DNA from 2 places in the Paenibacillus sp. GD4 genome. Region 1 is predicted to be linked to the other one. Evidence: riboswitches for the same ligand, from Rfam matches in the RefSeq annotation. Region 1 holds a riboswitch; the other holds the start of a gene.
What was found. Region 1 has a riboswitch for cyclic di-GMP ahead of RAC89_RS05555 (diguanylate cyclase). Riboswitches for the same ligand answer to the same signal wherever they lie in the genome.

Region 1 (7,894 bases):
AAGCTTTCCTCCTCCTTTGCGCGATTCAACAGCATTTGTGCGCGTCTGATCATACCTTCGTACGGGATAACGTTCTATGCTTACTATAGCATTCCGGAGGAGGAAAAACATATGAAATCGAACATTCTCATCATCATGGGACATCCTGACTCGCAAAGCTACTGTGCGGCTTTATCGGCTGCATATAAGGCGGGAGCCGCGGGGAGCCAAGCTGACGTACGTGAGATTGATCTAAGCCTAATCCGCTTTGATCCGAATCTGAAATATGGATACCGGCAAAGAACGGAGCTGGAGGAGGATTTGAAGGAGGCGCAGCAGCTCATCCGATGGGCGGATCACCTGGTATTCATTTACCCTACCTGGTGGGGATCGATGCCCGCAGTCCTGAAGGGGTTCATCGATCGAGTCTTCTTACCCGGCTTCGCCTTTAAGTACCGCGAGCATTCCCCTCTTTGGGATAAGCTGCTCTCCGGCAAATCCGCGCATCTGATCGTCACCATGGACACCCCGCCTTGGTACAACCGGTGGATCTACCGGCATGCCGGACATCAAGTGATGAAACGCAATATATTGCATTTTTGCGGCATAAAGCCGGTGCGAATTACCGAGATCGGTCCGGTCAGGCCGTCATCGGAAGAGCTGCGGACCAAGTGGCTCGACAAAGTAAGGCGGCTCGGGTCCAAACGAGCATAACGAAATAGGCAGGCGCCGCGTTGTATCGTTCTAACGAGGTACCTGCCTTTCTACGTATTATGAGTGTCGTTCCATGCTCTCGGAGGGTTCGGCAAGAACGGTACAGTTGCGTCCCGAACGTTTCGCTTCATACAAGGCTTGATCCGCCCGCTGCAGCAGCGACCTTAGCCCTTCACCCCTCACATTCTCCGCTGCGCCAAGGCTTGCAGTAATTTGAATCGGGAGCTGCTCAGGCTCGAAGCTGTGATCGGCTACAATTCGGCGCATCGCTTCCGCGACCTTCCATGCCTCCGCACCACGATGTCCCGGCAGCAGCAGAACAAACTCCTCTCCGCCGTAACGTGCCATAAGATGCTGAGGCGGAAGATGCGGGGCCACTACCAGCGGTACATTCCTCAGCACCAAATCCCCAAAGAGATGTCCGAAGCGATCGTTTACCTGCTTGAAATAATCTACATCATATAAAATAACGGAGATCGGCTCTCCATGCAGCTCGGCTCGTTCCAGCCATTGCTCGGCCAGATGGAAAAAGTGACGGCGATTATAGATGCCGGTCAGCTCATCCGTTATGGCCATCATTTCCTTTTCCCGATACAGCTGCGCATTCGTCACGGCGATGACCGCTTGGCTGCAAAAGCTTAACACCAGCTCGACTTCACTTCGCTCAAAGGCCGGCTCCTTCCTCTCGATGATGTGCAAACCAACGAGCTTCCCGTGCATTTCGAGCGGTACGGCCAGAAGGTAGCCCTGTCCATCCGTACTGCATACCATAATCGGCTGGTGGTCTTGTCTCATTTGAGCAAACCAAGCCTTAACCTCTAAGGGATCCCGTTGAGACAATCCTATGCCGTGATCGGTTTCCGCATGAGGGACTAAACGATCGGACTCCAGCATCCATGAAGCCGCGCGATCATAACGGACAAGCTTCAGCAGCTCGTAGAAGGCAAGGTCCTTCACTTGCTCGGCATCCAAAGTAGAATTCAGCTTATACATGCAGGTTCGAAGCAGCTCGGAAACCCGGCTCCTCTCCCGCTCCGCGACGTTTTCCAGCTGAAGACGGTTCGCCGTTTCCTGCGCCTGCATCAGCTCCCCGATTCGAATCAGCATGTCATTGAGCGAGGTCCCGAGCACACGGAATTCATCCTTAGCCCGGAGCTGCACCCTGGCGGTAAGGTCCCCTGCCCCGGCTCGCATAATTACTCTGATAATCTCGTGAAGCGGTTTCGTCACCCAACGGAACAAGATCATGACGAACAACCCGAACGCCGCTGTGATGGAAAGAAGAAGCACCATCGCGTACTTATAGGCCAAATCGATCAGCGGACTTTGAATGTCCGCCACGTCATCCTCTACGATGACGGTCCAATCGGCCAGAGGGATTTTGGAATACGCCAAATATTTGGACCCTTGACCGTTCGAAATCACCATACCGCCGTTCATTTCATCGGATTGATCCCGGATAACGCTTATAATCTCCTCGCTTTTTACCTTCGTTTGAATCAAGTTGTCGTTGGCGGAGTGAGCCAATATCATTCCGTCAGCATCCACGATATACAGCACTCCATGCTTGTTTATTTTGATGCCCTTCAACTGATCCGAGAAAAAAGAAGTATAAATGGAATTGCCGACGACCCCTATGACTTGGCCTGAAGGTTCCTTAACCGGCACCGCAATAACGATGATCGTTTGGCTGTTGGCCCTGGAAGCAATCGTGCCGCTAACAGCCGGTGCCCCTTTCATCGCCGCGATAAAGTAGCTGCGGTCCTTCACTATAATTTGACCTGTCTCCGGTGCTGCGTCGCTGCCGGCAATAACTACTCCCTCGGAATCGCCGAGCCAAAATTTCTCATGCAGCACCGAACCGTGATAAGCGTCCTGAAGCGCCTTCGTAGATAATGAGAGCTGCGGATTCGTCGAATCAAAAAAATGTACGCCGGATTCGCTTCTAGCGGCCAGCGTATGACGAAACAGCTGCTGGGAGGCGAGGATTTCGGTTTGCCGTATTTCTGCGGAAACCAACCCCCGAATGGCTTCTCCCATACGATAAGCATTCGCCTTCATTTCGTCGTCACTCTTGCGAAGCAGAAGCTCCGAGCTATAGAAATATGTGATGATCCCGGAAATAAGTATGGAGGCTGAAACAATGACAACGATAAGGATCGGCAATTTGATCCGCAAATTCATAGGCTTTCCCCTCACTCCATCGATGAACATGACATGCTGCGAGTTATTGGCGCCGCGTTGCGATGATTCAAACGCAATCCGATTTCTGCGGCCCGGCCGCCCTAGAGTCAGCACTCCTTAGGCCCGAAGCTTTGCGCCCCCTCCTTTCGGAAGGTTTGCCCACTCGACATTATTCGACACATTTTAGTATAAGATATTTTTAGCTATTTGTCTAAGGGACTACGGGCAAGGATTACCATACCACTTTATATGCGCAAAATAAAAACCACCGGTAACGGCAACCCAGTGGCCTTCTCTTATAAAATTACATACAATTCTCATGCTTCACCGTGATGACGACATTCCCTTTTTTATGCCCTTTTTCAACATAACGATGCGCTTCGGGAACTTGCTCCAACGAGTAGCGTCTATCGATAACCGCTTTCAGCTTCCCTTCTTCTGCGAGCCCTTTGAGGAAAAGCAGATCTTCCTTGCGTACCTTGGCAATCCCTTGGCCATCGACCGTCACATAGCTCCCGCTTGGAGCAAGTGCTTTCTTGGCAGCGGATTTCGAGAGCTTCCCTACAGCGTCGAAGATCAGATCGTAGCACCCTACTTCCAGGGTAAACTCCTCCTTCGTGTAGTCCATCACCTGATCCGCCCCTATGGCTTTGACAAATTCAAGGTTGGAGGCGCTGCACACCCCGGTAACCTCCGCGCCATAATATTTCGCCAGCTGCACCGCAGACGTGCCTACAGCTCCGGAAGCTCCATAGATTAGAACCCTCTGCCCTTGCCTTATATTCCCTTTGCGAAAAAAATGCAATGCCGTCGTAGCTCCCATAGGAACGGCAGCCGCCTCTTCATAGCTCATGTTCGCGGGCTTTAAAGCCATCACACCGTCCTCCCGCAAACATGTGTACTCCGCATGCGCTCCGAAGCCCATCCCGGTCAGGGCATAAATTTGATCCCCTTCCCGAAAGCTCCGGACCTCCTTGCCCACCGCTTCAATCTCTCCGGCCAGCTCGACGCCAAGGATGGGCTTCCTCGGTTTCCTAAGTCCCAAGACAATGCGCATAGGGAGCCACAGCGATAGCGGGCTTTGAAAGCGGCGCACACGCAAGTCACCGGCCGACACCGTCGTCGCATGAATTTTCACCAGCACTTCCTTGTCCTTGGGAATCGGCTTCTCCACCTCAGCCAGCTTCAGCACATCCGCGGAACCGTATTTTGTACATAATATCGCTCTCATGGACTTCCTCCCCCAACGGCATATTGGAATTAGCATACATGCCAATGGATGCGATTCCATAGATACTAAAGTACGGTTTTGACGAAATGCTTAAAGAAGACCAAGCTTGCGGGCAAGAGCTACCGCTTCGGTGCGCCGTTTGACCTGCAGCTTGTCGAAGATGATCCGGTTATGCCCTTTCACCGTACTCAGGGAAATGAAAAGGCGCTCGCCTATCTCGTGATTCGACAATCCTAGGGCTATGAGACGGAGCACCTCCGTTTCCCGCGCGGTAAGCGGCTCAATCAGTGAGGGCGCTTGAGGCAGATCGGAGAGGAGCCCGCTATGGATTCCCTCCGCTTTCATGGCGGACAGCAGCTTTCCGATGTACTCTTGCATGATTCCCGCAGCCGCGGCTTCCGACAAGAGACCGGCCATCGGCAGCCCTTCCTCGAGAAACAGCCGGACGAAGCCTCCCGGCTCCGCTAATGCCAAGGCATAGCTCAGCTGCTGCAAGGATCTCAGCTTTTCTCCATGGGCATGCAGCGCAAGGGCTTCGAGAATCAAGCCTTGAAGCCGTTCATCCTCCCAGCCTTTGGCTTCCACCCATTCCATGTGCGGTCCCAGCAGAGCCAGCGCTGCAGCTGTATCTCCTTGAGCCAGATGGGCCCGAGCCAGACTCACAGGAAGCTTGTGTTTCCGGGCGAGCTGCAAGGCTGCCGTGAGATTGCCCTGCCGAAGCAGCACCTGCACGCGTACGGCGGAGATGAAGGGGAATTGATGCTCATACCGATGCTGTCTTGCAAAATGCTCGGACCGGACAACGATCTCGGCAGCCTCGCTTACTTTCCCTTGAGCCAGCTTCAACCGGGCGAGAAACACCTCGCATGCCACCACCCGGTCCGAATGCTCCAGCAGCCTGGCCAGACGGGATGCCTGTTGGCTGTGCCGCTGTGCCTCCTCCAGCCGGTTCCACTCATAATGGATACGGGCTAAGCCGAGATGGGCCTCACATGCGACAGGCAGCGGCGGGTCACCCGCCAATGCCAGCACATGACGATAAGTTTCCGCCGCCATATGGTACCGGTTATCCGCTTCCTGCAGCAGGCCTATGCCGAGAGTAGCCATGACGGTAATCATGACGTGCCCGATTCTTTGACTGGCGGATAAAGCTTCGGTATAAGCCTTGATTGCCGCTGTCCGCTCCCCTAGAAGCTGATAAGCGTATCCCAGGGTCCAGGTGGTAGCGGTGCGGACGGGCAGATTGCCTTGGTGCAAATAATTCAAGGCACGACGCGACTCGGCGAGGATCGTTTCCGCCTGATGCTTGTTGACAGCCATCGTGGCTCGTATCGAGGCAATATGCCCGATGAGATCGCGGCTCTTGTCGTCATGCGGGATGCCTTGCAGCGCCTTCTCCGCAGCTTGCAGCTTCTGCTCTACGCCGGACAGCCGGCCTGACAATAGCAGAGCAGATGCATAGGTCACCCACAACGATGGCCATGCGTCCAGCTCCTCCTCGGGCAGCGATGCCAGCCAATTCAGGATAGGCGTCACCGCTCCACGAAAGAGTAAGGGCATCCCTTTGCCCTCTATTAACCGAACGGCCCGGGCCGTCTCGCCCGCTGCGGCCGCATGGTGAAACGCCTCCAGCTCGCAGCCTTGTGCTTCCAGCCATTCGCTGGCACGCACATGAAGCGGAGCGATCTCTGACATCGGCTGAAGCTTTTGCCGCAGCAGCTCTGCAAAGAGATGGTGATAGCGGTACCAGCGCTTCTCCTGATCGAGCGGGACAAGGAACAGGTTGGCCTGCTCGAGATACGCCAGGACTTCCTGCCCGGGTGGGAGGGGCTGCTCCCTCTCAGCACCGGCCATTACCGCATCGCAGAGCGGGCCGCAGAATCGGTCGAGGATCGAGGTTCGCAGCAGGAAGGTCTGTATTGCGGCAGGCTGCCGCTTCAGCACCTCTTCCACCAGATAGTCCAGTACGAAGGGGTGGGTGCTTGTGAAGGAAGCGCTGCGGCCCGATATGCCCGAATCGCCCTTCATGGATAGCGCAGCTAACTGCAGGCCGGCAGCCCAGCCTTCCGTACGGGAATCAAGATGCGCCATTTCGTCGTTCGACAAGCTGAGGCCCATGACCTCTCCAAGAAACTCAACTGTTTCGGGGAAGTCGAACCGCAAGTCTGCAGCGCGTAATTCCGTAAGCTGGTCGCGGGCACGCAGCCGTCCCAAGGGAATCGAGGGGTCCTTGCGGGTTGCTATGACCAGATGCATCTGCGGCGGCATGCGGTCAAGCAGGAAGGTAATCGCCTTATCGACGGGACCTGCATCCAACACGTGGTAATCGTCAAGCACGAGGTGAAACGGGTAAGGAACGGATGTTATATCATTAAGCAGTGTAGTTAGAATGAATTCCGAAGGCGGCGGCTGGGGAGAGGCAAGCAAAGCAAATACGCCTTCTCCGATACTCCTGTCCATCGTCTGCAGGGCAGCCGTCAGATAGGTGAGAAAGCGTGCAGGATCGTGGTCGCCCTCGTCCAAGGAAAGCCATACGGCCGTTCTTCCGCAGCCGGCGAGCCATTCGGCGACAAGCGTCGTTTTGCCATAACCCGCAGGTGCGGACACGATGGTCAGCTTGCGGTGCATCCCCTCATTCAGCCGCTCCAATAGGCGAGTCCGCCGAACAACCTTAGGCCGCGACGGGGGCATGTATAATTTGGTGGATAGGATGTTCATCGACATGACTTCATTATAAGTACGGCCTTTCTCTATCGTCAACAGCCACAGAGCCTACTATACCGGGTTTATGGATCTATCGCAGCTTTTGCTTTACCGCTGAACCGTATAATGAAGCACGACGTTACCGGATGCGAACGTGATCGCCTTTTCCAGCGTAAGCCCGGTCTGTTTCACATCCTGGAACAATGGCTTTCCTCCGCCGGAAATGACAGGGGTGACGATAAAAATATATTCGTCGATCAAATCTTCCCGAGCTAGCTGCTGTAAAATGGATCCGCTGCCCAGCAGGAGAATATCGGAATCGGCCTCCAGTTTCAGCTGATGTACGGTCTCCAGCAATCGGTCGGGATAAATCCGGGTATGATCCCATTTCGAAGCTGTCATCGTTCTGGAGAAAACAATCTTGGTCATGTCATTTAACTCCTCTGCGATCTCCTTCAACTGCCGGGGCGCATAAGGATCGTTCAAAACAGGAACCCAATACTGTTCAAATCCGCGGTAAGTCGTCCCTCCCAAAATCAGCGTATTCATTTTGCCGCCGATCGAATGTACTGCCTTGTCCACCTCCGGGTCATGGATAAACCAGTCCATACCGAAGCTCGCTTCGTTCGGGCTGGCAAAGTAACCGTCAATCGATATCCGGTTCAGCACTTTAATCTTCTTCATTTGCTCGTCACTCCTCAGGGGGTAATCGGTTATGGGAACAACTTCATCATACCCCAAGGATGACTGAAAAAATTGGACAAAACCGTCCTTCTACAGATAAGAAGACCCGGCTAAATCACTGTGAAATTCACTGACCTTCATCGCGATATGCTTCGGACTTACCCAAGAGAACAATTTCATATCGCGGATAAAATGAGACTGGTCGTAATAGTTCAGCGAATAGGCCACATCGGACAACCGTTCATACGCACCGGAATGCATCCGCTTCAGCGCTTCATTGATCCTCCTTACCCGAATGAATAAATTCGGCGGCATCCCTACGACCCGGGCGAACCGTTTCTGGAATTGCCGTTCCGACAGATGAAAGGAGGCTACCAGCTCTTTCACGGAAATCGTTGC
Region 2 (7,894 bases), 3.2 Mb from region 1:
GGCGAATCATTTTACGATCCTCTTCAAGATCATCATCCCGTTGTCCATGCCGGTGATTGCCGTGATGATCCTTTATTACGCAGTGGAAAAATGGAACGGCTGGTTCTACGCCTCGATCTTCATCAAGGATCGGGAATTATTCCCTCTCCAGCTGACGCTGCGTGAAATTTTGATCGCCAACTCTACGGACAATATGACGCAGGGGGCGGATGCGGGCGACCGCTTCCAGATCGGGGAAACCATCAAATACGCTACCATTATGGTAGCCACGGTACCGATTCTGTGTGTATATCCGTTTGTGCAAAAATATTTTGTGAAAGGTGTTATGGTAGGGGCATTAAAGGGGTAAGTAAAAAGAGAAGAGGCTGTCCCGTGGATGATGAGGGTCACTTCATCATCCCGGGTACAGCCTTTTTTTATTATTGTATCGGTAAACGGATACGGACCGTCGTGCCTTGACCCAGCTCACTGCTGATATCGATGTGTCCATGATGCGCCTCGATGATTTGATAGCACACCATGAGCCCGAGACCGGTGCCTGACTCCTTCGTGGTGAAGAACGGGTCCCCCAGCTTCGCCAAGAAGGACTCCGGAATGCCGCCGCCCTGGTCGGTGATCTGAATATCAATTTCGCCTTCCGAAATAGGACGAATGAACACCGTGATAGTTCCCCCGCGGGGCATGGCTTCAATGGCATTTTTCAAAATATTAATAAAGACCTGCTTCAACTGGTTCTCATCACAGTAAATGAGAGGGACCGTACCCTCCGAGTACATGATGATTTCGGTATTATGTAAAATAGCCTGTGAATTCATAAGGGCAACGATATGCTCCAAGGTTTCCACAAGGTTTTTCTTTTCAAAATGTGCCGTTTGCGGCTTGGCGATTTTCATAAACTCGGTCACAATTTCATTGATCCGGTCCAGCTCGGAGAGCATGATCTCGTAATATTCCGGATGCCCCGAGGACTGGGAACGAAGCAGCTGGACGAAACCCTTCAGAGAAGTGAGCGGATTGCGAATTTCGTGCGCAATGCCCGCGGCCATTTGTCCGAGTGCCGACAGCTTATCTGAACGGCGAATAAGCTCTTCTGTTTTTTTACGCTCGGTAATATCCCTAAGCACGGTCTGAATGACCGGAATGCCAAGCACCACATCGATCATCGTACTTGAAGATTCGACTTCTCTTTCTTGACCGTCGAGCGAGACAAGCCGATATTCCATGTAACCCGGAGTGCTTTTTAGGCTTAAGGCGGTTTCGAGCCGTTGCATGGCCTTGTGCGTATCCTCATCTTGCAAAAATTGAAATAAATGCGTACCGATCAAATCGGAGCGCTGATTGGCTTGGAGCAGCCGGAGGCACGCTTCGTTCACATAAACGATGATGCCGCCGCTGTGCACGAGAATCGGTTCGGGAGACAGATCGAGAAGCTTCCGGTATCTTCGATCGCTTTCCCGTATGGCATTCTCGGCCCGCCTTCTCTCTGATATATCCAGCACGGTACCTATGGCCGCAGGTTTGCCGTTATATAAAGTTCCTTTCCCGCTCATTTCGAAGAAGATGGCGGAGCCGTCCCTTTTGACGCCTTCCGCTTGCAGATTCAGGTCCTTGGTGCGCTTGGCGCTTATATTATTCAATTGCTCTCTAAGAAGCGGCCGGTACTTTTCTGCAAATAAGCTCAAGGGATGGATTCGGTTCATTTCGGCTACCGAATAACCGAACATCTCGGCCAGTCGGGGATTGATGTAAACGAAGCGCTCATCCTGATACATATAAACGCCTACCAATGCCTCCTCCACAAGGCTGCGATATTTTTCCTCCGCTTCCTGCAAAGCCAGCTCGGCTTTCTTGCGATCCGTTATATCCCGGCATATGAAAATAACGGACTTGATTTCTCCCGTTGCTTCCAGAATAGGCGAGCCCTTCGCATCATAAACAAGCCAATCTTCGCCATGCTTCATGCGAATTTCGGTGGAATGCGGCTTATTGTCGCGGAGGATGTTTTCATAGCATTCCATCACTTGCCCATATTCATCGGGATCAACGATTTCTTTTACATGAATCGACTGGTCGGAAGAAACCCCCATGGCTCGGCTTAAGGCTGGGGAGATGTACGTGAAATTGCCTCGCAAATCGAGCACCAGTATGCTATCCGTCATATGCTCCGTCATGAGACAAAGGTCATCCCTTGTTAATTCGAGATCTCGGGGTATGCGGGCTCTCTCGCTTAAGTCTTTGGTAATACAGATGAAGCCTGAGATTTTTCCTTGCGGGTCTCGCAGCACGGATAAATTGACCGAGACGGGAAAAAGGGTTCCTCGCTTGTCCTGCATCACCGTTTCGTACTCGTTGAACTGTCCGTTGGTTAATAGGGATTGATGAACAAGCTCCGTATCGGCCCAATGCCGCTCGGGCACCATGGGCATTCTTCGCCCAATGATCTCATGCTCCTCCCAGCCGTAGAGTCGGGTAAATGCAGGGTTCACCTTAATGACAACGGCATGGACGTCGGTGATCATGGTAGCGTCTCCAAGTTGATTCAAGAAATCATAAATTTTGTGTATGAGACCGTTCATGTTATTAGGATCACCTCAGCTGGTAAGCAAAGCCTGGAAACGCCAAAAAGCTTGCCTGGGCATGAAAAGGCAAGCATATTCACGAAAGGAATATGATTACTTTGGCAACCCAACCGCCGTAGAGGTCGCTCTTTAGGCTTGAGGCTTTGCGTCCTTACCTTTCGATAAGTTTGCCTTTTTCCTGTAGTAATGATTTCACAACTAATTATAGCAATATGTTGTAATATTGCAATCATTTGTTTCTTGGTTTTGTGTCATTTATGGAATAATATGGATTTCCTTTGCTATGGTCTCATATTTTTAAAAAGATGAACATGATTTGAACAAAATTCGGTCATATGAATCGCTTACAATGGAAAGGAAAACATGATCCAATGGGAGGGACCGGGACTTTGAATTCGATCGCGCATTCCGGCGGAACACGCCAATTTTCTGTTTCCGAAATTATGCAGGTACCGGGCTTGGACATTTACGAGCAAATGGTTTGTATCGTACTAAGCACCTTTATACAGGAAGCCACCGCTTCCATACCCGATATGAAAGAAATTGCGAGCCTTGGCAGGATGAGCTCGAGGGAGACGACGCAGGCACTCCAAAATCTTGTAGAACGGGGGATTTTGCCGCATAAGGTATTCCGTGAAATTGTCGGCGATTTTCGTGATAGTCGGCTTAGCTGGGCAGCGAAAGGCTTGCTTGTCTTTATGGAGAAGCATCCCAAGATTGATTTGGACGAGCTGCTGGAGCTATCGGGCGATGATAAGATGACTATCCTTCAAGGCTTACGGGATTTGAAGGATTTCGGATATTTGGAGGAGGAGTGCAAGCGGCTACTGGCGAGCGCAAGTTGATTATTTAGGTTGTTTCGTAGGATTCAGTTGGTTTCTTGCCGGTAGTGCAGGGAGCTGCTGAATCCTTTTTTTGTTCCAAGACCCTGTTGACTTCCTCTTCATTTAGAGTTAAATTTAAACTAAGTATAAATAAATGAAAGGGGAGTCCGTATGACGCGCAAAGGTCTTCTTACTACACAGCGTAAAATGATTCTGGACATCATTTCAGATTCCCACGACCATCCGACCGCCGCCGATATCATTGAGCGCTTAAAAACCCGCGGTTTCCAAGTTGCCTACGCGACTGTATATAATTCCTTACGGTTCCTCACGGAAGAAGGATATGTTCGTGAGCTGAAGCTGGACGGCGATGCCAGCAGGTATGATGCCAGAATGGAGGATCATCAGCATATTCAGTGCACCTCCTGCGGAAGAGTGGATGAGGTGCTGACGGAGGCGCCGCGGGAATGGCTTGCCGCCATCGCTGCGGAGACCGGATATAGGATGACGGGAGAGCACTTTTTATTCAAGGGGGTGTGTGCAGCATGCAGCCATACGAAGAACTAGAAGAGCAGCTCCCCGTTGAGGGTGCGTTTTGCGATACTACCAAGCGTATTGTGATCATCAGTCCGTATCCTGCCACTCTCCGCTCCTTGGTCCTGGCACTCACGGTACGCTGCTATGACGTGCTTCTGTTTCACAGTGAGCATGATCCGGTCCTATCCAAGCTGCAGGGAGATTTGCTGATCGTGGATCGAACGAAAGGGAGCGTAGAGATTAGCCCGGCTCTGGCAGGGAATAGTCAAGCACAGCTTATCCTTGTTGACGGTGCGGGAGGAAAAGAGCTCAAGGGAGATGCCTTGCCTTGGCCATGTCCGGTAGATGTAGCGCTGGCGAAGATCGAAGAGCTTTCGACACAAAGTGAAAGCTTCCGGTTCTCCAAAGACACGGAGGAGCTGCGTTTCAAAGATATTGCCGTTGACCTGAAACGGATGATTGTGACCCGCGGCAGCGAACGGGTGGAGCTGACAAAAACGGAGTTTGATCTGCTGAAAGTGCTTTTGCAGGCTTCCGGCGGCGTTCTTTCCCGGCAAGAGCTGCTGGAACGCGTATGGGGAGAAGGTTATTTCGGGGGAAGCAATTCCGTCGACGTGCATATTAAGAGCTTGCGGCAGAAGCTGGCGGATGATCCTAGATCGCCGAAATATATCGTAACGGTTCGCGGCGTAGGATATCGAATTACAGATGAATCTTCATGAAACCTTCATACGCTCTTCATCATACCTTCATGCAGAAACTTGGCATGGATGGTATGATTTTTTTATATAGAGATGTGGCTTAAAGGAGGAATTCATATGTTGAAAACAGTCATTATCGGAACCGGCCCCGGTGGATTGACAGCGGCGATTTACTTGGCGAGAGCGGGATTAAGCCCGCTTGTAATTGAAGGACCTGAGCCAGGGGGACAATTAACGACGACAACAGAGGTAGAAAATTTCCCGGGCTTCCCTGACGGCATTATGGGGCCGGAGCTGATGGCGAATATGCGCAAACAGGCGGAGCGTTTCGGAGCGGAATTCCGCACGGGTTGGGTCAACTCCGTCGACTTGTCCCAAAGGCCGTTCAAGCTGCAGGTGGAGGGGCAAGGCGAGATCGTAGCGGAATCGGTGATCGTTTCGACGGGCGCATCCGCCAAATACCTCGGCATTCCGGGAGAAAAGGAAAACGTCGGCCGTGGGGTAAGCACCTGCGCGACATGCGACGGCTTCTTCTTCCGTAACAAGAGAATCATCGTCGTTGGGGGCGGAGACTCCGCGATGGAGGAAGCGAATTTCTTAAGCCGCTTCGGATCCGAGGTAGTCATCGTGAACCGCCGGAACGAGCTGCGGGCGTCGAAAATTATGCAGGAGCGCGCTCGTGAAAATACAAAGATCAAATGGAGCTTGAACCGCACTCCGCTTGAAGTGGTAGCCGGGGAGCGCGGCGTGACCGCCTTGAAGGTACGAAATAATGAAACCGGCCAAGAGGAGCTTCTGGAAACGGACGGCATCTTCGTCGCTATCGGTCATACACCGAATACCAAGTTTCTTGGCGGACAGCTGGAGACCGATGAGCTTGGTTATCTCATCGTGAAGCCGGGAAGCACGGAAACGAATATTCCGGGAGTCTTCGCCTGCGGCGACGTACAGGATCATAAGTACAGACAGGCGATTACGGCAGCGGGAACCGGCTGTATGGCTGCTCTTGAATGCGAGCGGTTCTTGGAGGAATCCCATGCAGCTGATCGGCAAGCCGTACAAGCGTAACGGCTGAAATAATCAAGAAACGCTCCATCCGCGACCTATAGGATGGAGCGTTTCTCTATTAATGGAGCGTTACTTCCTTGCCTTGCTTAGCGGATTCATAGATGGCGTCCAATATTTTGATCATATCGACACCCTGATCCGGGGTAAAGATCGGCTCTGCCTTACCTAATACGACATCGACAAAATGGTGAATATTGACCGTATGCCCGTTCGGATCCTTTGCAGGGAATACCGGCTCAACATTGCAGAGCACCCCTTCAATCTCGGTATATAGTTTCACTTGATCGTCGATTAATGAGAATCCGGACTTGGTTCCCCTAAGCTCCACAAACCGCTGATCCTCCCCGATATTGGATGCCCAGCTGAACTCGATCTGCAGGGTAGCGCCGTTATCGAAACGAATGAAGCCGGAGGCCAGATCCTCCACATCGAAGGTTCCTTCTTCGGACTCCCCTGCGAATTTGTTATAAGCAGCGCCGCTGACGGCTATCGGTTTAGGATTGCCCATGATCCAGATCGCCAGATCGATCATATGGACTCCAAGATCAATCAGCGGACCGCCGCCGGATAATGCTTTGGTCGTAAACCATCCCCCGCGGCCGGGAATGCCCCGTCTGCGGATCCAGCCGCAGCGCCCGGTATATATTTCGCCCATATGGCCCTTATCGGCGTACGTTTTGAGGAACCGGGAAACGGCGCGGAACCGGTTGTTGCGCATAACCATGAGCACCTTGCCGCTTTGCTTCGCAGCGGCCGCCATTTTCTCAGCTTCCTCCGGATTGATCGCGTCAGGCTTCTCGCAGAACACATGCTTGCCTGCTTGAAGTGCGGCTATCGCTACCTCGGAGTGGAACAAGTTGGGTGTTCCGATGCCGATGACATCGATATCGTCGCGCTTTAACAGATCCCGATAGTCCGAATATACAGCCATGATCCCGAATTCGGTAGCAAACGCTTCGGCAAGCTGCTTGTTGGTATCGCATACTGCAGCGATTTCGATTTCCGGGTGGGAGGACCATCCCGGCATGTGCGCATTTTTGACGATATTGCCTGTACCTACTAATCCCAGCTTAAGCTTGTTCATCTATTCATCCTATCCTCTCTATATGTAAACACTTGCTGTTATTAATCCAGCATAATTTCAAGATCGGGGTTTCGCCCATATTCAAACATGCGTTTTACTTGAGCCAAAGTATTGCGTTCCAATGACAGCTCAGGAAGCTCGTCTTCGGCGAAGAACCCGACCTGAAGTGTCTCCATCCCTTCTTTGGCTTCACCGCCGACAATTTGACACGAAATAAACATTTTGTATACATGGGAAGGCGCGGGCGGATGGTCGTGAAACTTTTTATCAAGCACAGCCAGCAGCCTTGTGGCCGCTACTTCCAGCCCGGCTTCCTCCCGAACCTCCTTGACCGCGACCTCCTTGGGGGAAAGTCCGATGTCCGCCCAGCCCCCGGGCAGTGCCCAAGCTCCGTCCAGCTTCTCACGGACGAGAAGCAGCTTCCCTTCCTGAAAAACAACGGCGCGGATATCCACCTTTGGGGTAGCATAGCCTTCCTCGAACGCGAAGAGGTTCCGGATCTTCTCCGTCTCCACTTCCGTATATTCGTGAAGGATTTCGGCACTCAAATCCCGGAGCATTTGGAATCGCTCCAAATCATACATATCCTTGGAGTAGGCAAGACCCGTTTGACTGATCGCTTGAATTTGCTTTGCCCATTCGAGCCATTTAAGCTGCATCCTCATCCCTCTCTCCTCATCTTAATCAAATTATACGAAACTTAAGCGTGCATTCCAAATGGAGCGGTTGAACTGAATTTTTCCTAAGATAATGGTGACATTTTGAAAGGATAGGAGTATGGTTAAGGAATAAGAAGGAAACCTGTCAGCATGGGAGGAGTGGCTTTTGCGATTTTTATTGAAGTATATGAAAAAGCATTGGAAGATGTTTTGCTTCGCCTTGTTGTTCCTTAGTATGGAAGCGGCAGCGGACTTGCTGATGCCTGCAATGATGGCCAAAATCATCGATGTGGGGGTAGCTGAGGGGCGAATGGACTATGTGCTGCGGACAGGCGGGTTTATGTTCCTGATAACAGCGGTTGGCGCCGTGGCGGCGTCGATGCGCAACATTTTTGCCAGCCGGGTGTCGCAGAGCTTCGGTATGGAGCTGAGAAGTGATTTG

Region 2: linked by a shared signal. The riboswitch ahead of RAC89_RS20620 (PAS domain-containing sensor histidine kinase) and the one ahead of RAC89_RS05555 (diguanylate cyclase) in region 1 are both predicted to bind cyclic di-GMP.

What each region holds. Positions count from the first base shown of each region.
Region 1 is NZ_JAVCYK010000001.1:1,159,113-1,167,006, forward strand. Features, by position in the region: gene RAC89_RS05545 (AraC family transcriptional regulator) at 1-2, opposite strand, end outside; gene RAC89_RS05550 (NAD(P)H-dependent oxidoreductase) at 112-693, shown strand; gene RAC89_RS05555 (diguanylate cyclase) at 751-2,991, opposite strand; cyclic di-GMP riboswitch class I at 2,961-3,047, opposite strand; gene RAC89_RS05560 (NAD(P)-dependent alcohol dehydrogenase) at 3,182-4,108, opposite strand; gene RAC89_RS05565 (winged helix-turn-helix domain-containing protein) at 4,199-6,832, opposite strand; gene RAC89_RS05570 (dihydrofolate reductase family protein) at 6,920-7,495, opposite strand; gene RAC89_RS05575 (helix-turn-helix domain-containing protein) at 7,586-7,894, opposite strand, start outside.
Region 2 is NZ_JAVCYK010000001.1:4,350,051-4,357,944, forward strand. Features, by position in the region: gene RAC89_RS20615 (carbohydrate ABC transporter permease) at 1-349, shown strand, start outside; gene RAC89_RS20620 (PAS domain-containing sensor histidine kinase) at 420-2,576, opposite strand; cyclic di-GMP riboswitch class I at 2,677-2,761, opposite strand; gene RAC89_RS20625 (hypothetical protein) at 2,969-3,424, shown strand; gene RAC89_RS20630 (Fur family transcriptional regulator) at 3,575-3,970, shown strand; gene RAC89_RS20635 (winged helix-turn-helix domain-containing protein) at 3,949-4,662, shown strand; gene trxB (thioredoxin-disulfide reductase) at 4,759-5,709, shown strand; gene RAC89_RS20645 (Gfo/Idh/MocA family protein) at 5,768-6,793, opposite strand; gene RAC89_RS20650 (NUDIX hydrolase) at 6,835-7,452, opposite strand; gene RAC89_RS20655 (ABC transporter ATP-binding protein) at 7,619-7,894, shown strand, end outside.